Regions from separate parts of the Streptomyces ortus genome, predicted to be linked through region 1. Evidence: riboswitches for the same ligand, from Rfam matches in the RefSeq annotation. Region 1 holds a riboswitch; each other region holds the start of a gene.
The links. Region 1 has a riboswitch for cobalamin ahead of K3769_RS03815 (ABC transporter substrate-binding protein). Riboswitches for the same ligand answer to the same signal wherever they lie in the genome.

Region 1 (7,668 bases):
CCGGGAAGCACCTGGACGAACTGGGAGGCGAGCCGGGGCAGTTCCTGCGCTGGCGGTTCCTGGCCCGCGGGCTGTGGTGGACCGCGAACCCCTACTCCCTCTCGGCCCCCGCGACGCCCGGCCACCTGCGCATCACGGTCAAGGCCGCGGGCAGCCACAGCGCGGCGCTGGCGCGGCTGGCACCCGGCACACGGGTATGGGCCGAAGGGCCCTACGGAGCCTTCACCGCGGACCGTCGCAAGGGCGCGAAGGTCCTGCTCCTGGCCGGAGGTGTCGGCATCACCCCGCTGCGCGCCCTCTTCGAGACGCTGCCGGGCCAGGTCACGCTCGTCTACCGGGCGCGTACCGCCCACGACCTCGCCCTGCGCGCCGAACTCGACGCGATAGCCGCTCGCCGGCGGGCGACCGTGCACTACGTCGTCGACGAGCCGGCCGGGTACTCCTCCCCCCTGACCGCGCGGGGCCTGAGCACTCTGGTCCCGGATCTGGCCGGGCACGACGTCTACCTCTGCGGCCCGCCCGGCATGACACGGGCGGCGGTGCGGGCCCTGCGCGACGCCGGAGTGCCGGGCCGGCGCATCCACCACGAGTCCTTCGCGTTCTGAGGAGAACCGTCATGCGCCGAGCCGTCCTCGCCACCAGCGGGATCAGCGCCCTCGTCATCGCCTTGCTCTCGCTCAAACCGCACCAGCTGCCCGTCCCCGGCGGCGCGCCTCCCCCCGCCGTCGCCAACCCGCCCGCCGGCGCCTCACCGGGGACGACGGCCGGGACGGGCACGTACACCGGGGACCCGGTCGCCACGCAGTACGGAACCGTGCAGGTGGCCGTCACGCTCTCCGGCGGGAAGATCACGACGGTCAAGGTGCTCAGGTCCCCGGACGCCAACGGGCACGACCGGCAGATCTCCTCGTACGCGCTGCCCCGGCTCAACCAGGAGGCCGTCGCGGCCCAGAGCGCGCACATCGACGCCGTGTCGGGAGCCAGTTACACCAGTCAGGGCTACGTCCAGTCTCTCCAGAGCGCCCTGGACCGGGCCCATGCCTGACATCCGGTCACCGGCTGCCACTCCCGTACCGGCGCGGTGTGCGGCTCAGGCGTCCCCGTACGCCTCGCCGCCCAGTTCGAACCCCGCCGTACCCGCCGTGCTGTCGGCCAGCCAGCTCCGGAAGGCCTCGACCTCCGCGTCCGGCAGGCCGATCTCGATGGTGACGGCCTCCCCGTAGCGGACGTCACGGACCGCACGGCCGGTGGAGCGCAGATCGTTCTGCACCTTGCCCGCCCGCTGGTGGTCGACGGTCACAGTCGCGAGGCGGAAGCGTCTGCGGGTGAGGGTGCCGACGGTGTCCAGCGCCTCGCCCACCGCACCGCCGTAGGCCCGGATGAGTCCGCCCGCGCCGAGTTTGACGCCTCCGTAGTAGCGGGTGACGACGGCGACGACGTACCGCATGTCGCGGCGCAGCAGCATCTGGAGCATCGGGACGCCCGCGGTGCCGCCCGGTTCACCGTCGTCGCTCGCCCGCTGGACGGCGGCGTCCGCGCCGATGACGTACGCGAAGCAGTGGTGCGACGCGTCCGCGTGCTCCTTGCGGACGGCCGCGACGAAGTCCTGGGCGTCCCGCTCGGTGGCCGCCGGTGCCAGCGCGCAGAGGAAGCGGGAGCGGTTGATCTCGGTCTCGTGCACCCCTGCGCGGGCCACGGTGCGGTACTCGTCCTGCATCCGGCCAGCGTATGCGGGCCGCGCACACGCGTGCGACCGGCGGTCGGTGGTCCGGTGGGGGGCGCCGCCCGTCTATCGGCCCCGGCCGTGATGCCCCTTGTCGCCGCGTGCCTTCTTGCCGCGCGCCACGATCATGTCCGTGAGCAGGGCCGCGCCGGGGCCCAGGGACGCCCAGCGGGGACCGTGCCAGGCGAGGATCGCGATCGCCGACGTCGGGAACTTCGTACGGACGTCGTCCAGCGCGGTGTCTAGGCCGTCGCCCGCGAGGGTGAGGACCAGTTCCTCCAGGCCGGGGTTGTGTCCGACCAGCAGCAGGGTCTCGGCCTCCGCCGGGGCCTCGCGCACCGCGTCGAGCAGTTCGGGCACATCGGCCGCGTACAGCCTGGCGTCGTGACGTACCGGAGGGGGTGTGCCCCACTCGGCGGCGGCCAGTTCCCAGGTCTGCCGGGCGCGTACGGCCGTGGAGCAGAGCGCGAGGTCCGGCAGGCAGTCGGCGTCGGCGAGGGCGCGGCCGGCGGCCGGGGCGTCCCGGCGCCCGCGCGCGGCGAGCGGGCGCTCGTGGTCGGGGACGCCGTCCGGCCAGGCGGACTTGGCATGCCGCAGCACGACCAGCCGGCGCAGCGGTCCCGCTCCGGCGCGCGCGATCACGCCGGTGTCCCGCGGCCGATGTCCCGGGTCAGCTCAAGCCCGAGCAGCCGGTCCGCGTAGGCGTACGTCTCGAAGCGGGCCCCGTCCGGCACGGTTCCCGACGTCTCCACCTTCCGCAGCACGCCCAGGACGGCGGGCACGTCGAGGTCGTCCTCCCAGGCGGCACGCAGCTGATCGCGTACGGGGTCGGGGATGGGCCCGGACGGCCGGGTGGCCCAGCCCGCGACGGCGCCCCGCCAGTGCTTCAACTGCTTCTCGGCGTCCGCGAGATCGGCCGCGTCGAGCCGTAGTTCCGTGCCCCGGGGGCGGGCGAGCAGGGCGAGGCGCAGGGCGGTGGCGCTCCCGTCGTCCAGCGCCACGCCGTTCTCGATGTCGGCCGGGGCGACCTCGACGCACAGCCCGCCCGCCGGTTCGTCGGTCCGGGCGCACACCCGCAGCACCTGGGCCTCCCCGAGGCCGGGGCCGGGGCCGCCGTCCCGTTCGTCCTCGAAGGGCCGGATGCCCAGTGCCCTGGCCCGGGCCCGCAGTTCGGCGCGGTCCTCCGTGCCGGTCAGCACGGTCCACACGGGTGTCCCGCCGATCTCCAGGGCCCGTACGAGGACGTCGGCGGTCAGGAGCACGCGCAGGCCGGTGGCGTCGGGGCGCTCGACGCGCGCCTCGACGCGGGTCAGGCCCCGGCGGGCCGGGGTGGCGGTGACGGGGTCGCCTGTTCGGGCGTCGGTGATACGCAGCACGGGCCGAGCGTAGGCGTGCGAGGGGCCGCGCGCAGGGATGCCGACATCATTCCGGACACGTGTGTGCGGATTCCCGGGGTGCGGGGCGGCTCATGGTGCCCAGGAAACGCACGTGCGGACGGCCGCCGGAGCCGTCGCGGGTGATGGCGGTCCGTACGCCGTACACCTCGGCGACGAGGTCCTCGGTGAGCACGTCGCCCGGTGTGCCGGCGGCCACCACGCGGCCCTCGCGCAGGACGACGAGCCGGTCGCAGTACATCGCCGCGAGGTTGAGGTCGTGCAGCGCGACGACGCTGGTGAGGGGCAGTGAGGTGACGAGGTTCAGCAGGTCGAGCTGGTGCTGGATGTCGAGGTGGTTGGTCGGTTCGTCCAGGAGGAGTTCGCGGGGTTCCTGGGCGAGCGCGCGGGCGATCTGGACGCGTTGGCGTTCGCCGCCGGAGAGGGTGTGCCAGGACTGGTGGGCCCGGTCGGCGAGCCCGGTGCGGGCCAGCGCGTCCCGTACGGCCTCCTCGTCGGCCGGTGACGGGGGTGTCCAGGCGCGGCGGTGCGGGGTGCGGCCGAGGCGTACGACGTCCAGGACGTTCAGCTCGACCTGGGTGTCGGCCTGTTGTTCGACCACGGCGATACGGCGGGCGATGTCGCGGCGGCCCAGTTCGCCGAGCGGGCTGCCGTCGAGGGTGACCACGCCCGAGGCCGGGGTGAGGACGCCGGAGAGCAGGCGCAGGAGGGTGGACTTGCCGGAACCGTTGGGCCCGAGGAGGCCGACGGTGGTGCCGGGGGCGGGGCTGATGCTGACGCCGTCCAGGATGACGCGTCCGTCGACGGTGCGGGTGACCCGACCGGCCCGGAGTCCGACCTCGGCCGTGGCGGCCGTCTCGACGCGCTCGGTCGTCATCGTGTCCTCCGCGTCCGGTACAGCACCAGCACGAAGACCGGTACGCCGATGAGTGAGGTGACCACGCCGACGGGCACTTCCTGGGGGTCGAGGACGGTACGGGCCAGGGTGTCCACCCACACCAGGAACACCGCCCCGGCGAGGGCGGCGACCGGCAGCAGCCGGGCGTGGCCGGAGCCCACCAGCGCACGGGCGGCGTGCGGCAGGACGAGTCCGACGAAGCCGATCGCGCCCGCCGAGCTGACGAGCGCGGCCGTCAGGAGCGCCGTCACGCACAGCAGCACCAGCCGGGTGCGGGCCACCGACACCCCGAGGGTCGCGGCGGAGTCCTGGCCGAAGGCGAACGCGTCCAGCGTGCGCGCGTACGCCAGGCACACCACGAGCGCGACCGCCAGGACCGCGAGGCAGACCCAGACGTCCGTCCAGCCGACCCCGCCGAGCGAGCCGAGCAGCCAGAACAGCACACCGCGGGTGGTCTCGGCGTCGGCGGCGGTCAGCACGACGAAGGAGGTCAGCGCGGAGAAGAGCTGCATCGCGGCGACGCCGCTCAGCACCACGCGGTCCGTCGTCCCGCCGAGGGTGTGGCTGAGCAGCAGGACGAGTCCGAACGACAGCAGTGCTCCGAGGAAGGCGCCCGCCGAGACCGACACCAGGCCGCCGCCGGCGCCGAGGACGACCACGACGACCGCGCCGGTCGAGGCGCCCGAGGACACCCCGAGGACGAAGGGGTCCGCGAGCGGATTGCGCAGCAGGGACTGCATCACCGCGCCGCACACGGCGAGCCCGGCTCCGCAGACGGCGGCCAGCAGGGTGCGCGGCAGCCGCAGCTGCCAGACGATCCCCTCCCGGATGGGGCTCAGCCCCGTACTCCCCCAGCCGAGGTGGGAGGCGACCACGGACCAGACGTCGGTGACGCCGATGTCCGCGGGGCCGATGGTGATGGCGAGAGCGACCGAGGCGACGAGCAGGGCCGCGCCTGCCGCGCAGAGCGGGCCCACGCGCGGCCGTATGCCCCGGCGGGTCACCCCGTGAGCCCGAACTCCCGCAGGGCGGCGGCTACTTGTTCGACGCCCTCGACGGTACGGATGGTCGGGTTCATGGCCTGCCCGCTGAGCAGCACGTACCGCTTCTTCTTCACGGCCGTCATGTTTTTGGTGACGGGGTCGGACTCCAGGAACTCGATCTTCTTCCTCGCGGACTCGGCGGTCTGCGACTTGCGGGTCAGGTCGCCGATGACGAGGACGTCGGGGTCGCGGTCGGCGACCGTCTCCCAGTTGATCTGGGGCCATTCCTCATGGGTGTCGTCGAAGACGTTCTGCGCGCCGAACGCCCGCGTGATGATGCCGGGGGCGCCGCAGCAGCCCGCCATGTAGGGCGACTCGGAGTTGGCGAACCAGTACAGGAGGGAGACGTCCGAGGCGTCGATGCCGGCGGTGGCCCTCTTCATGCGCTGCCGGAGCTCGGCGACCAGCTTCTCGCCCCGCTCCTCGACGCCGAACACCTCGGCCAGGTCACGTATCTCGCCGTAGATCGCGTCGATGCCGAGGGCCTTCTCGCGGGCGCCGTCGCCGTCTCCGGTGTTGTCCTTGCCCGCGCAGTCGGAGGGCGAGACGTACGCGGGTACGCCGAGCTTCTCGAACTGCTCGCGGGTGGCGACGCCTCCCTTGCCGAGCGTGGACACGAACGAGGCGGCGACGAAGTCGGGATCGGCGTCCAGCACCCGTTCGAAGGACGGGTTGTTGTCGGCGATCCGCTTGACCTTCGCGTCCGCCTTCTCCAGGCCCTTCATCACCGGATCGGTCCAGGTGGCGGTGCCGGCCATCCGGTCGGCGAGGCCCAGCGAGAACAGGATCTCGGTGGTGCCCTGGTTCAGGGAGACGGCCTTGCGCGGCGGGGACTCCACGCGGACGGTGTGGCCGCAGTTGTCCAGGGTGACGGCCGCCGCGGAGGTCCCGCCGCCGGCCGGCGAGTCGGCGCCGCCGCAGCCGGTCAGCAGGACGATCCCGGAAACGAGCAGGGCGACAGGGCGGGCGGGGCGTGCGATGGGCACGGAAGTTCCTCAGACGTCGAGGGCTCGAACGCGGAGCCCGGTCGTACGGTGCTCCCCCGCCGTCTCGGGACCGCGGAGGCCGCCAGCAGGTCTTCGGACTCGGGTTCACCCGGACGAGGCGCCTTCCCGGACCGTCGATCCGATCCAGTGGCCGATGCCCCGCCCGTCACCCTCACCGCTGCGCGTCAGCTCCGGATTCCCACCGGATTCCCTGACCCACGTACATGGGTTCGACTGGCCTGCGCAAGCTATCACGACGGTTTCCGCGCCTTTGCGGCGCGGGGAGCCGGGCGGCGGGAATCAGCGTGCCCCGCCCGCTGTTGTCCGGCGCGAGAAGCACACTCGTATCCGCAGGAGGTCCATCGTGTACGGCGACCCGGCAACGATCCGCAAGATCCTCACCGAGAGCGGCGACACCTGGGCCGTCGTGGGCCTGTCGTCGAACGAACGGCGTGCCGCGTACGGCGTGGCGGAGGTGCTCCAGCGCTTCGGCAAGCGCGTGGTCCCCGTCCACCCGAAGGCCGAGACGGTCCACGGGGAGAAGGGGTACGCCTCCCTGGCGGACATCCCCTTCGAGGTGGACGTGGTCGACGTGTTCGTCAACAGCGACCTGGCGGGCCCGGTCGCCGACGAGGCCGTGGCCATCGGCGCCAAGGCCGTCTGGTTCCAGCTCGGCGTGCTGGACGAGGCCGCGTACGACCGCACCCGCGCGGCCGGCCTCGACATGGTCATGGACCGCTGCCCGGCGATCGAGATCCCCCGCCTGGGCTGAACCGGCGGGGCGGACGGCTCCGGCCGCGGGCCGGCGGGGTCGGGAAAGTCGGGCCGGAACGGCGGTCGCGTTCAGCTGTCGCGGCGCCCCGGGGTCCCGGGCCCGTACCCGCGCCGGTCCGTCCCCGGCCGTGCGTCGAACGCCGAGCCGGACCAGGTGGGCGGCTGCGTGTTCGGGGCGGGTGTGCGGCGGCGGGACGCGGCCCGGTTCCAGTCGCCGTCCCCGAGGACCAGCATCGGGTCGAACATCACCACCACCCCCGCGAGCGCCAGGAAGAGGACCGGGCCGATGAGCATCGGCAGCAGCAGCGAGTGGGCCGGGTCTCCCGAGTCCGGTGTGCCTACCGCGACGTGCAGATGCACACTGACGGCCGCCATGCCCGTGTAGTGCATCCCGGTCACGGCGACGCCCATGACCAGGCCGGCCGCCAGGCTGGTCAGAAAGCCGCGGATGGCGACCGCCGCCCACAGCGCGGCGGTCGCGGCGACGACGGCGATCAGGACGGAGAGCGCGACGGTACGGACCTCGTAGCGCAGGTCGCCGTTGAGCCGGATGGCGGCCATGCCTATGTAGTGCATGGCCGCGACCCCGAGGCCGGTGAACGTGCCCGCGACGAGCAGGGTCGCCGTGTTCGCGCCGCGACAGCCGACGGCGAGGACGCCGAGACCGACCACCGCGATCGCCACCGCGAGGCTGAGGATCGTCAGGCCGGTGTCGTAGTGGATGCGGCTCTCCTCGACCTGGAATCCGATCATGGCGATGAAGTGCATCGTCCAGATGCCGCAGCCGATCGACGCCGCCCCGAGCGCGAGCCAGCCCGGTCTCCAGGACCGGTCGTCGCGCAGGGACCGG
Region 2 (7,668 bases), 7.5 Mb from region 1:
CGGGTCTTGAGCCAGTCCTTGTACTCCTTGTCACCACGCCCCAGGTCCAGGACCCGTACGCCCTCCCGCCCCGCCGCCTCCGCCATCCTGAGGTGCATGATCAGCCCGGGTGAGTAGTAGCCCAGTGCGGGGTCGTACGCGGTGAACCAGGCCGCGAACACCGTGCGCGACCGGGGACCGAAGTGTGCGGCCACCGGCCGGTCGCCGGCGTACACCACGGACAGGATGCCGGTGAAGTGCTCCTCACGGACCTGGAACAGGTGCTCCACCACGTTCACGATCCAGGGGCGCGCGAAGCGGTCCATCCGGGACGTCCTGCGGTACTGGGCGGACTTCCACCCCATGAGCGTGCGCAGCAGCGCGGGGTCGCGCTCGTCGAAGACGAACCGCAGCTCGCCCAGGTCGCGTGCCAGGCGGCGTTCCTTCTTCAGTGTCGTCTTGGCCAGTCCGGGGTACGCGCCGCGCAGCCACTGCGCATAGTCGCCGTCACGGTCACCGACACCGGTCTTCAGGTCGACCACCGGTGACGCGAACGTCCCCGTGACGTGGCGGGCGAATGGTTTCTGTCCCTCGACGAGGTGGTCGAACTCGAAGACCGACAGCCCACAGGCACGCAGCAGTTCATGGGTGTCCCAGGTGACTCCGGGCCGGTGCACGAGGGCCTGGCAGTCGGACAGGCCGAGCCCGATGGCCCGTCCCACACCCAGGGAGTTGCGCTCGTACGGGAGGAAGCCCACCGCCTCCCCGCCCTCGTGCAGCACCGCCACCCGCGCCCCGCCGCGCCAGGTGCCGATGCCCGCCGCGAACTCGGGGGACAGGAAGGGGTTGGCGTAGTCGGGTGACCCGTCAGCCGCCCGGTGCCAGTCCCGGCGCAGCGATGCGCTCAGGGACTCGGGTCGGTGGGTGGTGATGTCCACCTCGGTGGATCGCATGGACGGTAGCCCCCCGTTCCCCCAGGGACGCGCCGTCCGCGTCCCGGCACTTCCCCGGCCGACGGGCGACGGCCGACGGCCGACGGGCCGGGACCCGAGGTGTCCGCAAGGCTCAAACTTCGCGAAACAGTACGCAGCCTGTCAAGGCTGCCGGTCGTAACGAAAAGGGTGCGAGTCGGGTGCACCGGTCGGTCAGTCCGTAAAGTCACCTTGAAGGTTGAATTCGAGACATGGCTTCACGCGACGGGTCAGGTGTCTCTCGCACACCTCGCAGCCTGCGCCTTTGCGGCTCGGGACAGGGTGTCAGAAGCCGTGGGAGCGCGCGGACGGTCCTGACAACTTCGGGATCATGGCCTGATGATGCGAGTAGCATCCGGCCCCAGCACCACACGATGACGAGGAAAGGTAACTGCCATGTCCGAAGTCGAATCGGCCGCCACGGAGCTCAAGACCCATTACGCCGCCCAGGTGTCCGCGGATCTCGAACGCAACACCAAGGAGCAGGAACGTATCGGCGCCGAAGTGGAGGCGCTCCAGGAGCAGTTGAGTGCACTGCAGCACGACCAGACCCTGCTGGCCGAGTTGCAGCGGGCCTTGGGTGGTGACAAGTCCGCCGCGAACGCCAAGGGTGGCTCCGCGCCCGCGCCTTCGGTGCCGCGCCAGGCCACCGCCACGGCGGGCGGACGGAAGAAGGCCACCACCGCGAAGTCGGCGGCCAAGCCCGCCGCGACGAAGACCACTGCGACGAAGGCCACCGCCAAGTCGGCCTCGAAGTCGGCTGTTTCGAAGCCGACGACCACCACCGCGAAGCCCGTCGCCACGAAGTCCACCGCCGCACAGCCCGCGGCTGCGAAGTCCACCGTTTCGAAGACCGCGGCCAAGTCCGTCGAGAGCGGTCCCGCGAAGCCCACGCTCGTCGAGCTCATCCGCGAACACCTCGGCCGGCAGTCCGAGCCGCGCTCGTCCGCCGAGGTCGCCACGGCACTGGCGGAGGCCCACCCCGACCGCGAGATCAAGCCCAAGGTCGTACGCACCACGGTGGAGGGGCTCGTCGCCAAGGGCCAGGTCCAGCGCAGCAAGCAGGGCTCGTCCGTCTTCTACACGACGTCCAAGGCCGCGCCCGCCGGCGCCACGGCGGAGCAGGCCGCCGTCCCGGCAGCCACTGCCTGACCGACATCCGGCGCTCGCCCGGCCGACGGGGCGCGGTGACCCCGCCGGCCAGTGGCCTCCCTGTGCCCTATTGACCCTCTGTCAGGTGGTCGCGCACGTGGTGCCGTTGAGGGTGAACGCGGTCGGGGCGGCGTTCGTGGCGCCCTTGTCGGCGGTGAAGCCGACGGTGACCGACCCGCTCGCGGGAATGGTGGAGGTGTACGAGGCGTTGGCGACGCTCACCGTCGCACCGCTCTGGGTCGGCGTACCGCCCCACATGCTGGAGACCTTCTGCCCGCCCGCGAAGGCGAAGACCAGCTTCCAGCCACTGATCGCCGCGGTGCCCGTGTTGCGGATGGTGATCTCGCCCTGGAAACCGCCCGGCCATTCGTTGCTGACGCGGTAGCCGACGGAGCAGCTCGCCCCGGGCGTGCCGCCGCCGTCGGCGGTGGTGACACTCACCGTGGCCGAGCGGGCCGAGCGGTTCCCGGCCGCGTCACGTGCGTAGACGGCGAAGGTGTACGCCGTGCCTGCGGTGAGCCCTGTCACGGTGGCGGTGTTGGTGGTGGCCGCGGCGACCGTGGTCTCACCGCTTCCGCCGACCCGCACCACGTCGTAGGCGGTGACGCCCACGTTGTCGGTGGCGGCGGTCCAGGTGAGGGTCACCGAGGTGGCCGCCACGGCGGCGGCACCCGGGGTGCCCGGCGCGGTCGGGGCCTGGGTGTCACCCGGGGTGCCGCCACCGTAGATCGTGGCCTCCTTCGAGGTCTGGGCGATGCCGTCGGCGCCGTTGAAGACGCGCTGACCCCAGGAGCTCAGCCGTGTCGGGTCGAAACCGATCGTGAGGTCCAGGATCGGGTCGGTGTTACCGCTCCAGGACCAGGCGAGGTAGCCGAGCTTGAGCTGCTGGGCCGCGGCCATCATGGTGTCCTCGTCCGGATCGCCGTACTGGTCGGCGGGGCCGCCGAACTCGCCGATGAGGATGGGGAGTTTCGCGGTGACGAACGCGTTCAGGTAGTCGGTGATCTCCGCCGCGGTGTCGAAGACGCTGTACATGTGGATCGAGAAGATCAGGTTGCCGGTGGTGTCGGCGTCGTGGACGGCCTGGGCATTGGCCCGCATGACGCCCTGCCAGTCCTGGCCCCAGTTGGGCGCGTCCACCATGATGGTGTGCTCGAACCCGGCGGCACGCAGCTTCTTGACGGCGGCGACCGTGGGAGCGGTCCAGCCGGCGGGGTCGGTGTTGCCCCAGGGCTCGTTGCCGATGTTGACGATGACGTAGTTCTCCTGGCCGGTGAGCACGCTCTTCAGGCCGATCCAGTAGTCGGCCGCGTGGTCGAGCGTGCCGGCCGCGGCGTCCTCGCCGTAACCGGTGGTGTCATGCACCTCCAGCACGCAGATCAGCCGGTTCGCCCTGCACTGGGCGATGACGGCGGCCACGTCCTCGGGGCTGTTCCTGCTCCAGCGGTGGCCGTCGGACAGGACGACGCGCACGGAGTTGGCGCCGAGCGCCTTGATGTCGGCCAGCGACTGCGTCTCGCCCGGGTACCAGGTGTGGGCGTGGTTGACGCCGCGCATGACGAAATCGTTGCCGTTGCCTTCGAGCAGGCGGCCGTCGTCGACATGGAGGCCGGTCGCGAGGGCACCCGCGGACGCGCCGGGCGGGTCACCGGGCATCTGGGCATGTGCGGCGGTCGGTACGAGCGCGCCGAGGACGACGAGCCCCAGAAAGGCGGCCAGCCCGGCGAGCAACGCGCTGATGTGGCTCTTTCGTGTCGTGCTTCTTGCTCTTCTCACTGCGACTCCAGGAAGTGAGCGCCAAGAAACTTGGATTACGGGAAAGTGGGAGCGCTCCCATGGAGTCACCTTGCCAGGAACACGTCAAGACTTGGCACAACCTCGGCTTCCTGACGGCTGTAACGGATGTGCCGTGATGGATGACAGGCCGGGGGTCCGTTTCCGCCGGGACCACCGGTGCGCGCCGCGTGACCACTCTCACGCCCCCCGAGGGCCGCCTTGTCACCACCCGGGTACGCGCACTACTGTCACGACGCCTTGGTGCTCGGGAAATCGGTGTGATGCCGGTGCGGCCCTCGCCACTGTGATCGGGAAGTCCGGCTCCGGCCCTCACGGGCAGCCACTGGGTCCTCGGACCCGGGAAGGCGGAGCACGGGCGGTGTTACCCGTAAGCCAGGAGACCGGCCAAGGCACGTCAACCATCCACGAGGTGCTGGAGAGGGTCTGCTGAGCCATGCACATAGCCGAGGGTTTCCTTCCTCCGGCGCACGCGGTCGCCTGGGGCGTCGCGTCGGCGCCGTTCGTCGTCCACGGAGTCCGGTCGCTCACCCGTGAGGTCAGAGAACATCCCGAGAGCACGCTCCTCATCGGCGCGTCGGGGGCCTTCACCTTCGTTCTCTCCGCACTGAAACTGCCGTCGGTGACCGGGAGTTGTTCGCATCCGACCGGCACCGGTCTGGGCGCCATCCTGTTCCGGCCGCCGGTCATGGCGGTCCTGGGCACCATCACCCTGCTCTTCCAGGCCCTGCTGCTCGCGCACGGCGGGCTCACCACACTGGGCGCCAACGTCTTCTCGATGGCGATCGCCGGACCGTGGGCGGGCTACGCGGTGTACCGGCTGCTCCGGCGGTTCGACGTGCCGCTCATGGTCGCGGTGTTCTGCGCCGCGTTCGTCGCCGACCTGTCCACCTACTGCGTCACCAGCGTGCAGCTGGCGCTCGCGTTCCCCGACCCGAGCAGCGGATTCCTGGGCGCGCTCGGCAAGTTCGGCTCGATCTTCGCCGTCACGCAGATCCCGCTCGCGGTGAGCGAGGGACTGCTCACGGTGCTCGTGATGCGGCTGCTGGTGCAGTCGAGCAAGGGCGAACTGACCCGGCTCGGCGTGTTCCTGACCGGCAGGCGGTCCGGGGGCGGGAAGTCCGGGGCCGCCGAAATCGGCGGGACGACCGACACCGGGGACCCGACCGATGCCGACGACACGACCGACACGACCGGGACGGTCAGGACGACCGACACGACCGGGACGGTGACCCGATGAGCCGCGGCGCGAAGATCAACACCCTGCTGCTGCTCCTCGTGGCCGCGCTCGCCGTACTGCCGCTGGTCTTCGGCATGGGCGACCACAAGGAGGAGCCGTTCACGGGCGCCGACGCGGAGGCGGAGACCGCGATCACCGAGATCGAGCCGGACTACGAGCCGTGGTTCTCACCCCTGTACGAGCCGCCGTCCGGTGAGATCGAGTCGGCGCTGTTCGCCCTCCAGGCCGCCCTCGGCGCGGGCGTCCTCGCCTACTACTTCGGCCTGCGCCGGGGCAGGCGCCAGGGTGAACTGCGCGTCCTGGCACAGCGCGAGGACGGCCGGGACCCGACGGCCGGGGCACCCGGCGGTGCCGAGGAGTCCGCGGCCCGGCCGAACCGTCCGGCCGAACGGACCTGAGCGTTCGTGCTGCCGATCGACGCGGCGGCGCACAGCAGTCGCTGGCGCCGCCGCCACCCCGTGGACAAGGCCGTGCTCGGTCTCGGCCTGACCGTCCTGGCGATCTCCCTGCCGCCCTGGCCGGGCGCCGCCCTGGTCCTGGTGACCGCCCTCACCGTGCTGCTGGGTCCGGCGGCGGTACCCGCCCGGCGGCTCTGGCGCGCCTACCGCGTACCGCTGGGCTTCTGCGTGACCGGTGCGCTGCCGCTGCTGCTCCAGGTGGGCGGCCCGGACGGGTTCGTGACCCTGGCGCAGGGTGGTCCGGTACGCGCCGGGGAACTCCTGCTGCGTACCTCGGCGGCCTCCCTCGGCGTGCTCCTGTTCGCGTTCACCACTCCCCTGTCCGACCTGCTGCCACGACTGGTGAACGCCGGGGTGCCCGCGCCGGTCGTCGACGTGGCCCTGGTGACGTACCGGATGAGCTTCCTGCTCCTCGACTCCGTACGCCGGATCAGGGAGGCGCAGGCCGCCCGGCTCGGGCACACCACGCGGGCCGCCGCCTGGCGTTCGCTGGCCGGGCTCGCCGCCACCGCGTTCGTCCGGGCCTTCGACCGGGCGACCCGGCTGCAGGCCGGACTCGCCGGACGCGGTTACGACGGCACCCTGCGCGTCCTGGTGCCGGAGGCCCGGATCTCCGCGCGCTTCACCCTGGCCGGCGTCGCCCTGCTCGCGGCGGTGGTCGCACTCACCTTCGTACTGGAAAGGCCGCTGCGATGAGCGAGCCCGTGCTGGTCGCCCTGCGGGGCGCGTCCTACGCGTACGAGGACGGCCCGACCGTGCTCGGCGGCCTCGACTTCGAGGTGCGCGCGGGACGTGCGCTCGCCCTGCTCGGCCGCAACGGCAGCGGCAAGACGACACTGATGCGGCTGCTCAGCGGCGGACTGCGCCCGCTCACCGGGCAGTTGACCGTGCGGGACCGGCCGGTCCGGTACGACCGCAAGGGCCTGACCCTGCTGCGCACGACCGTGCAACTGGTGGTACAGGACCCGGACGACCAGTTGTTCGCCGCGTCCGTCTTCCAGGACGTGTCGTTCGGGCCGCTGAACCTCGGCCTGCCGGACACCGAGGTACGGGCCCGGGTGGACGAGGCACTCGCCGCGCTGGACATCACGGCCCTGGCCGAACGCCCCACCCACCTCCTCTCCTACGGGCAGCGCAAACGGACCGCGATCGCGGGCGCCGTGGCGATGCGGCCACGGGTGCTGATCCTCGACGAACCGACCGCGGGGCTGGACCCGGACGGCCAGGAGCGGCTGCTCGCGACCCTGGAGGGGCTGCGCGCGAGCGGTACCACCGTGGTGATGGCGACGCACGACGTGGACCTCGCCCTGCGCTGGGCCGACGACGTGGCACTCCTCACCCCGTCCGGCGCCGTCACCGGGCCGGCCGGGGCGACCCTGGCCCGTACGGACCTCCTGGCACAGGCGGGACTGCGGTTGCCCTGGGGGGTCGCGGTGGCCGAACTGCTGCGCGCGCAGGGCCTGTTGACGTCTCCGTCGACCGGCCCGCGCACCGCCGAGGAACTGGCCGCGATGACGTCGCACAACTCCGCTCCCCCGGTGCCGGCCGAAGGCCGACGGTGACCGCCGTCAGTCGGCGGGTGTCACCCTGGTCACCTTGCCGCGGGCGTCGGCCAGCAGATAGCCGCTCCTCTTGTACTCGTCGGTGAGGTAGACCAGCATCTCGGCGCCCCGGTCGAACACGTCGTTCGGTGACCTGACCACGAGGTAGCGGGAGGTGGCGTCGTCGACGTTCAGTTCCTTCTCCGCCTCGGCGAGCAGGGCGGGGAGCCTGTCCCAGTCGAAGCCGTCCATGGTCATCGGCTGGTCCCCACCCGCCAAATGCGCCTTGACCGGGCTCTCCTGGACGCCCCGGCCCACGTAGTAGGTGTACTGCTCGTAACCGGTCCGGCTGCCCTCGACCATGACCTGCGCGGAGACGTAGTCGGGGTAGACCGTCAGGGTGCCGTACCGGTCGCGGCCCGTCTCCTTCTCCAGGGCCTTCAACGCGGAGCGGATGCCGTCCGGCGTCAGCAGGTCGGTGGGGGTCTTCGAGGCCGTCCGCCGAGGCGAAGGGCTCTTGTCGGCCGCTTCCG
Region 3 (7,668 bases), 2.8 Mb from region 1:
CACTCGCCGTCTTCATCTTCTTCTTCGTGGCCGTCACGGTCATGGGCTTCCTGGCCGCGCGCTGGCGGCGGTCCGACAACGAGCACACGCTCGACGAATGGGGCCTGGGCGGCCGGTCGTTCGGCACCTGGGTGACCTGGTTCCTGCTCGGCGGCGACCTCTACACGGCTTACACGTTCGTGGCGGTCCCGGCGGCGATCTACGCGGCGGGCGCGGCCGGCTTCTTCGCCGTCCCGTACACGATCCTGGTGTACCCGCTGATCTTCACCTTCCTGCCCCGGCTGTGGTCGGTGTCGCACAAGCACGGGTACGTGACGACGTCCGACTTCGTGCGCGGGCGCTTCGGCTCGAAGGGTCTGTCGCTGGCGGTCGCCGTCACCGGCATCCTGGCGACGATGCCGTACATCGCGCTGCAGCTCGTGGGCATCCAGGCCGTCCTCGACGTGATGGGCGTCGGCGGCGGGGAGGACACCAACTGGTTCGTCAAGGACCTGCCGCTGCTCATCGCCTTCGGTGTGCTGGCCGCGTACACGTACTCGTCCGGGCTGCGCGCGCCCGCCCTGATCGCGTTCGTCAAGGACACGCTGATCTACATCGTCATCGCGGTGGCGATCATCTACATCCCGATCAAGCTGGGCGGCTTCGACGAGATCTTCGCCAAGGCGGGCGAGGCGTACAGCCAGACGAACCCGGCGACCGGCGCGCCCCGCGGTTCCCTGGTGCCGGGCGAGGCGGGCCAGTGGACGTACGCGACCCTGGCGCTGGGCTCCGCGCTGGCGCTCTTCATGTACCCGCACTCGATCACGGCGACGCTGTCCTCGCGCAGCCGTGAGGTGATCCGGCGCAACACCACGATCCTGCCGCTGTACTCGCTGATGCTGGGCCTGCTCGCGCTGCTCGGCTTCATGGCGATCGCGGCCGGGATCAAGGTGGACAACGGGCAGCTGGCGATCCCGCAGCTCTTCGAGACGATGTTCCCGGACTGGTTCGCGGGCGTGGCGTTCGCGGCGATCGGGATCGGCGCGCTCGTGCCGGCGGCCATCATGTCCATCGCGGCGGCGAACCTGTTCACCCGCAACATCTACAAGGACTTCATCAAGCCCGACGCGACGCCCGCCCAGGAGACGAAGGTCTCCAAGCTGGTCTCGCTGCTCGTGAAGGTGGGCGCGCTGGTCTTCGTCCTGACCATGGACAAGACGGTCGCCATCAACTTCCAGCTGCTCGGCGGGATCTGGATCCTGCAGACATTCCCGGCGCTGGTCGGCGGCCTGTTCACGCGCTGGTTCCACCGGTGGGCGCTGCTCGCGGGCTGGGCGGTCGGCATGCTGTACGGGACGGTCGCCGCGTACGGGGTGGCCTCGCCGACGCAGAAGCACTTCGGCGGCTCCTCGAAGGAGATTCCCGGTATCGGGGAGATCGGGTACATCGGGCTGACGGCGATCGTGCTCAACGTGATCGTGACGGTGGTCATGACGTTCGTCCTGCGCGCGCTCAAGGCTCCCGAGGGCATCGACGAGACCTCCGCCGAGGACTACACGGCGGACGCGGGCGACAAGGGCGTCCAGGTGGAACTCCCCCCGGCGACGGCGGGGGCCGGCCACTAGGAGCACACCCGGGGGCCAGCCCCCGAACCCCCGGGCCGCAAACGCCGGACGGGCTGAAGTGTCGCCGGACGGGCGGACATCTTCAGCCCGTCCGGCGTTTGAGGACGAGCGCGCAAGCGCGACAGGGGGTCCGGGGGCGCAGCCCCCCCGGGGACAGAGCCAGCCACACGACACAACATGTGGGGGTGCTTCCGCAGCCCGGCACAAGATGTATGCTCATGATCGCTGTCGCCGCAGGGGAATCCGGTGTGAATCCGGAACTGTCCCGCAACGGTGTACTTGTACGCGACATGCCCGCATGCCGCGTACAGGAGTCAGTCCGAGGACCTGCCGACAGCGCGCCCAGACCGTCCGGTCCGGGTGCATGACGTCCGGGCCTCGTGGAGTGGGCCGGTGGACGCGGCGTACCGCTGCCCGCACGGAGCGCGTACCCCCGTGTGCCCCGAACCCCTCTCCCCCGAGGCCCCCGTGCCGAGCGAGGGAGAGCCCCACGTGACCATCGCGCCAGCCGATCCGGTCTCCGCGACAGCGACCCGGGAGCAGCAGGACAGGGCCGAGGCCGACGGACCGGGAACCGCGTTGCTGCGGATCCTGACCGACTTCACCGCCGACCTCCCCGGCGCCGACCCCGGCCGGGTCGCCGCCGCCGCGCTGCGCGGCCGGTCCGCCGCCGCGGACACGGCGGAGCTGCGCGAGCTCGCCACGGAGGCGGCGGCCGGTCTCATCTCCGAGGACCCGGTCTACTCGAAGCTGGCCGCCCGGCTGCTGACCGTCACCATCGCCGCGGAGGCCGCCTCGCAGGGCGTGCGCTCCTTCTCGGAGTCGGTCGCCGTCGGCCACCACGAGGGCCTGATCGCCGACCGCACCGCCGAGTTCGTCCGCGTCCACGCGGCCCGGCTCGACGCGCTGATCGACCTGGCGGGTGACGACCGCTTCGGCTACTTCGGGCTGCGCACGCTCCACAGCCGGTATCTGCTGCGGCACCCGATCACGCGGTCCGTCGTCGAGACGCCCCAGCACTTCATGCTGCGGGTGGCGAGCGGTCTCGCCGAGGACGACACGGCCAGGTCCGTCGACGAGGTCGCCTCCCTGTACCGGCTGATGAGCCGCCTCGACTATCTACCGTCCTCCCCCACGCTCTTCAACTCCGGTACGCGCCACCCGCAGATGTCGTCCTGCTACCTCCTCGACTCCCCGCTGGACGAACTGGACTCCCTGTACGACCGCTACCACCAGGTGGCCCGCCTCTCGAAGCACGCGGGCGGCATCGGCCTCTCGTTCTCCCGGATCCGGTCGCGCGGTTCGCTGATCCGCGGCACGAACGGGCACTCGAACGGCATCGTCCCGTTCCTGAAGACCCTCGACGCCTCGGTCGCCGCGGTGAACCAGGGCGGCCGGCGCAAGGGCGCGGCGGCGGTCTACCTGGAGACCTGGCACTCCGACATCGAGGAGTTCCTGGAGCTGCGCGACAACACCGGTGAGGACGCCCGGCGTACGCACAATCTGAACCTCGCCCACTGGATCCCCGACGAGTTCATGCGCCGGGTGAACGAGAACCGCGACTGGTCGCTGTTCTCGCCCTCGGACGTGCCCGAGCTGGTCGACCTGTGGGGCGACGCGTTCGACGCCGCGTACCGCGGGGCGGAGGCCGCCGGGCTCGCCAGGAAGACCATCCCCGCCCGTGATCTGTACGGCCGCATGATGCGTACCCTCGCGCAGACCGGCAACGGCTGGATGACCTTCAAGGACGCCGCCAACCGCACGGCCAACCAGACGGCGCTGCCCGGCCACACGGTCCACTCCTCGAACCTGTGCACCGAGATCCTGGAGGTCACGGACGACGGGGAGACCGCGGTCTGCAACCTCGGTTCCGTCAACCTCGGCGCCTTCGTGGACACGGACGCCGGCGACATCGACTGGCAGCGGCTCGACGCGACCGTCCGGACCGCCGTGACCTTCCTCGACCGGGTCGTCGACATCAACTTCTACCCGACCGAGCAGGCGGGCCGCTCCAACGCCAAGTGGCGTCCGGTGGGCCTCGGCGCGATGGGGCTGCAGGACGTCTTCTTCAAGCTGCGGCTGCCGTTCGACTCCCCGCAGGCGCGCGCCCTCTCCACCCGGATCGCCGAGCGGATCATGCTCGCCTCGTACGAGGCGTCCGCCGACCTCGCCGAGCGCAACGGCCCGCTGCCCGCCTGGGAGAAGACCCGTACGGCCCAGGGTGTGCTGCACCCGGACCACTACGACGTCGAGCTCACCTGGCCGGAGCGCTGGGCCGCCCTGCGGGAGCGGATCGCCGCCGTCGGCCTGCGCAACTCGCTGCTGCTGGCGATCGCCCCGACCGCCACCATCGCGTCCATCGCGGGCGTGTACGAGTGCATCGAGCCGCAGGTCTCCAACCTGTTCAAGCGCGAGACGCTGTCCGGCGAGTTCCTCCAGGTCAACTCCTACCTGGTGGCCGAGCTGAAGAAGCTCGGTGTGTGGGACGCGCAGACCCGGGAGGCGCTGCGCGAGTCCAACGGCTCGGTGCAGGGCTTCACCTGGGTCCCCGAGGACGTGCGCGAGCTGTACCGCACGGCGTGGGAGATCCCGCAGCGCGGCCTGATCGACATGGCCGCCGCCCGGACCCCGTTCCTGGACCAGGCCCAGTCGCTGAACCTGTTCCTGGAGACGCCGACCATCGGCAAGCTCTCCTCGATGTACGCGTACGCCTGGAAGTCGGGGCTGAAGACGACGTACTACCTGCGCTCGCGTCCGGCGACCCGCATCGCCCGCGCCGCCCAGGGCCAGGCACAGCAGCAGGCCCGGCCCGAACCCGCGCCCGAGAAGACCATCCCCGTCCAGCAGGCCGCCGACCCCGACGCGGTCGCCTGCTCCCTTGAGAACCCCGAGTCCTGCGAGGCCTGCCAGTAATGACCACCGCACCCGCCGCACCCACCGCACCGGAGCAGACCGAGAAGACCGAGAAGGCAGAGAAGACCGAGAAGAACCTTCTCGACCCGGGCTTCGAGCTGACCCTGCGCCCCATGCGCTACCCGGACTTCTACGAGCGCTACCGGGACGCGATCAAGAACACCTGGACCGTCGAGGAGGTCGACCTCCACTCGGACGTCTCCGACCTGGCGAAGCTGTCACCCGGTGAGCAGCACATGATCGGCCGACTGGTCGCGTTCTTCGCGACGGGCGACTCGATCGTGGCGAACAACCTGGTGCTGACGCTGTACAAGCACATCAACTCCCCCGAGGCGCGGCTGTATCTGAGCCGTCAGCTCTTCGAGGAGGCCGTGCACGTCCAGTTCTATCTGACGCTGCTCGACACCTATCTGCCCGATCCGGCGGACCGGGCGGCGGCCTTCGACGCCGTCGAGAACATCCCGTCCATCCGGGAGAAGGCCGAGTTCTGCTTCAAGTGGATGGACTCCGTGGAGAAGCTGGACCGGCTGGAGACGAAGGCCGACCGCCGCCGCTTCCTGCTGAACCTCATCTGCTTCGCCGCGTGCATCGAGGGCCTGTTCTTCTACGGGGCCTTCGCGTACGTCTACTGGTTCCGCAGCCGGGGTCTGCTGCACGGCCTGGCGACCGGTACCAACTGGGTCTTCCGCGACGAGACGATGCACATGAGCTTCGCCTTCGAGGTCGTGGACACGGTCCGCAAGGAGGAGCCGGAGCTCTTCGACGAGGAGCTCCGGCAGCAGGTGACCGACATGATGCGCGAGGCCGTCGAGGCCGAGCTGCAGTTCGGGCGGGACCTGTGCGGTGAGGGCCTGCCCGGGATGAACACCGAGTCGATGCGGCAGTACCTGGAGTGCGTCGCCGACCAGCGGCTGCAGCGCCTGGGCCTCGCCCCGGTGTACGGCTCCGAGAACCCCTTCTCCTTCATGGAGCTGCAGGGGGTTCAGGAGCTGACCAACTTCTTCGAGCGCCGGCCCTCGGCGTACCAGGTGGCGGTGGAGGGGACGGTCGACCTCGACGAGGACTTCTGAGGCGCGCCCCGGTCCTGCCGGGGCGCCTGCTCGGCCTCCCTGAGCTGACGGTCGACGCGCCGGTCGCGCACGATGCCGAACACCGAAGGGAGGACGAGCAGGACGAGGATTCCGAGGACGAAGAGCATTCCGATCAGGCCTTCCAGCTGTGTCGTGTTCATGGACACCACTGTCGCGCCGGATGCTCCTTACCGTGAGTGGCAGGACTGACGCACACCCTCGATTTCCTGCCAGATCGGGTGCACACTGTCAGCATGCTGACCAACGTGGCCGCCGTCCTGCTCGACGGCGCGCATCCCTTCGAACTCGGCGTCGTGTGCGAGGTGTTCGGCCTCGACCGCAGCGACGAGGGACTGCCGGCGTACGACTTCGCGGTCGCCTCCGCCGAGGGGCCGAGCCTCGCCACCCACGTCCCGGGCCTCACGCTCTCCACTCCGTACGGGCTCGACCGGCTGGAGGAGGCCGACCTGATCGTCGTGCCCGCCGGGAGCCACTACATCGGGCGCACCTACCCTCCCGCGCTGCTCGACGCCCTGGTCCGGGCCGCCGAGCGCGGCACCAAGGTGCTGAGCGTCTGCTCCGGGGTCTTCGTGCTCGGCGCGGCCGGACTGCTCGACGGCCGCCGCTGCGCGGTCCACTGGCGGCACGCCGACACGCTGGCCGCGCGCCACCCGCGCGCGAAGGTCGAACCGGACGTGCTGTACGTGGACGAGGACCCGGTGATCACTTCGGCGGGCACCGCCTCCGGCATCGACGCCTGTCTGCACATCGTCCGCAAGGAGCAGGGCCCGGAGGTCGCCAACAGCATCGCGCGGCGCATGGTGGTGCCGCCGCACCGCGACGGCGGCCAGGCCCAGTACATCGAACGGCCGCTGCCGCGCTCGCAGTGCGACACGGTCGGGGAGACGCTCGCCTGGATGGAGCGCCACCTCGATCAGGAGGTGACCGTCGAACAGCTCGCCGCCCGCGCGCACATGTCGCCGCGCACCTTCGCCCGGCGCTTCCAGCAGGAGACGGGGACCACCCCCTACCGCTGGCTGCTGCGTCAACGGGTGCTGCTGGCGCAGGAGTTGCTGGAGGCCACCGACCAGACGATGGACTTCATCGCGGACCGCACGGGGTTCGGGACCGCGGCGGCGCTGCGCCATCAGTTCGTCCGCTCGCTGGGGACGACTCCGAACGCGTACCGGCGCACGTTCAGGGGCCCGCAGGCCGCCTGAACGTGCGCCGTCCAGTCAGCGGGGCACGGCCCTCAGCAGCAGGCGGTGCGGTCGCAGGGTGATGCCGACGCGGGTGGTGTCGTTCGACTCGGACACCTGTTCCAGCCGCCAGCGCGAGGCCACGGCCGCCGTGACGAGCCCGAGCTGGGCCATCGAGAAGTGGTCGCTCGGGCACTTCCTGTTGCCGACGCTGAACGGGCTCATGGCGTACTTCGGCACGTCCTTGGCGCGTTCCGGAAGCCAGCGGTCGGGGTCGAACTCCAACGGCTCGCCGTACGAACGCGCGTCGCGCTGGATCGCGTACGGGCTGTAGACGATGTCGGCCCCGGCCGGAATGCGATACCCGCCGAGTGCGGTTTCGGTCACGGCCCGGCGCGTCAATATCCATACGGCGGGACGCAACCGCATGGCCTCGACGACGACATTGTTCGTGTGGGAGAGCTGCCGCACGTCCGCGAATGCGACAGGACGGCCATCAGTGACCGAATCGACCTCTTCGCGCACTCGGTCGGCGTGTTCCGGGTGTTCCGCGAGGACCTGCAGAAGCCACATGATCGTGGAAGCCACGGTTTCGCTTCCGGGGGTGAGTATCGCGACGACCTGGTCGTGTATCTCCTGTTCCCCGATGGGCTCGCCATTCTCGTCCTTCGCTTCCAGCAATGCTGTCAGCAAATCGTCCGGCTTTTGACCGGATGCACGGCGCTCGGCCACGATCTCGTCGACCAGGAGATGTAAATCGGCCAATGCGCGGTCGAATTTACGATTGGCCGGAAGCGGAAGCCGGTAGAGCGGTCCGGCGGGCACGACCATACGGCGGTACATGCCGCGGAAGACGGTGGCGAGGGCGATGCTCAGCCGCTC

Region 2: another riboswitch for cobalamin. It lies ahead of K3769_RS36740 (energy-coupling factor ABC transporter permease); the one in region 1 lies ahead of K3769_RS03815 (ABC transporter substrate-binding protein).
Region 3: another riboswitch for cobalamin. It lies ahead of K3769_RS16540 (ribonucleoside-diphosphate reductase subunit alpha); the one in region 1 lies ahead of K3769_RS03815 (ABC transporter substrate-binding protein).

The regions. Positions count from the first base shown of each region.
Region 1 covers NZ_JAIFZO010000002.1:213,620-221,287, forward strand. The annotation lists gene K3769_RS03780 (ferredoxin reductase family protein) at 1-605, shown strand, start outside; gene K3769_RS03785 (FMN-binding protein) at 617-1,045, shown strand; gene K3769_RS03790 (YigZ family protein) at 1,091-1,717, opposite strand; gene K3769_RS03795 (SixA phosphatase family protein) at 1,790-2,365, opposite strand; gene K3769_RS03800 (hypothetical protein) at 2,362-3,099, opposite strand; gene K3769_RS03805 (ABC transporter ATP-binding protein) at 3,146-3,994, opposite strand; gene K3769_RS03810 (FecCD family ABC transporter permease) at 3,991-5,019, opposite strand; gene K3769_RS03815 (ABC transporter substrate-binding protein) at 5,016-6,044, opposite strand; cobalamin riboswitch at 6,112-6,298, opposite strand; gene K3769_RS03820 (CoA-binding protein) at 6,409-6,816, shown strand; gene K3769_RS03825 (MHYT domain-containing protein) at 6,888-7,668, opposite strand, start outside.
Region 2 covers NZ_JAIFZO010000002.1:7,710,912-7,718,579, reverse strand. The annotation lists gene K3769_RS36755 (GNAT family N-acetyltransferase) at 1-932, opposite strand, end outside; gene K3769_RS36750 (hypothetical protein) at 1,347-2,102, shown strand; gene K3769_RS36745 (cellulase family glycosylhydrolase) at 2,184-3,878, opposite strand; cobalamin riboswitch at 4,121-4,302, shown strand; gene K3769_RS36740 (energy-coupling factor ABC transporter permease) at 4,333-5,136, shown strand; gene K3769_RS36735 (energy-coupling factor ABC transporter substrate-binding protein) at 5,133-5,534, shown strand; gene cbiQ (cobalt ECF transporter T component CbiQ) at 5,541-6,290, shown strand; gene K3769_RS36725 (energy-coupling factor ABC transporter ATP-binding protein) at 6,287-7,156, shown strand; gene K3769_RS36720 (serine/threonine-protein kinase) at 7,163-7,668, opposite strand, start outside.
Region 3 covers NZ_JAIFZO010000002.1:3,009,894-3,017,561, reverse strand. The annotation lists gene mctP (monocarboxylate uptake permease MctP) at 1-1,604, shown strand, start outside; cobalamin riboswitch at 1,817-1,953, shown strand; gene K3769_RS16540 (ribonucleoside-diphosphate reductase subunit alpha) at 2,097-4,517, shown strand; gene K3769_RS16535 (ribonucleotide-diphosphate reductase subunit beta) at 4,517-5,587, shown strand; gene K3769_RS16530 (hypothetical protein) at 5,500-5,748, opposite strand; gene K3769_RS16525 (helix-turn-helix domain-containing protein) at 5,842-6,807, shown strand; gene K3769_RS16520 (bifunctional albaflavenone monooxygenase/terpene synthase) at 6,823-7,668, opposite strand, start outside.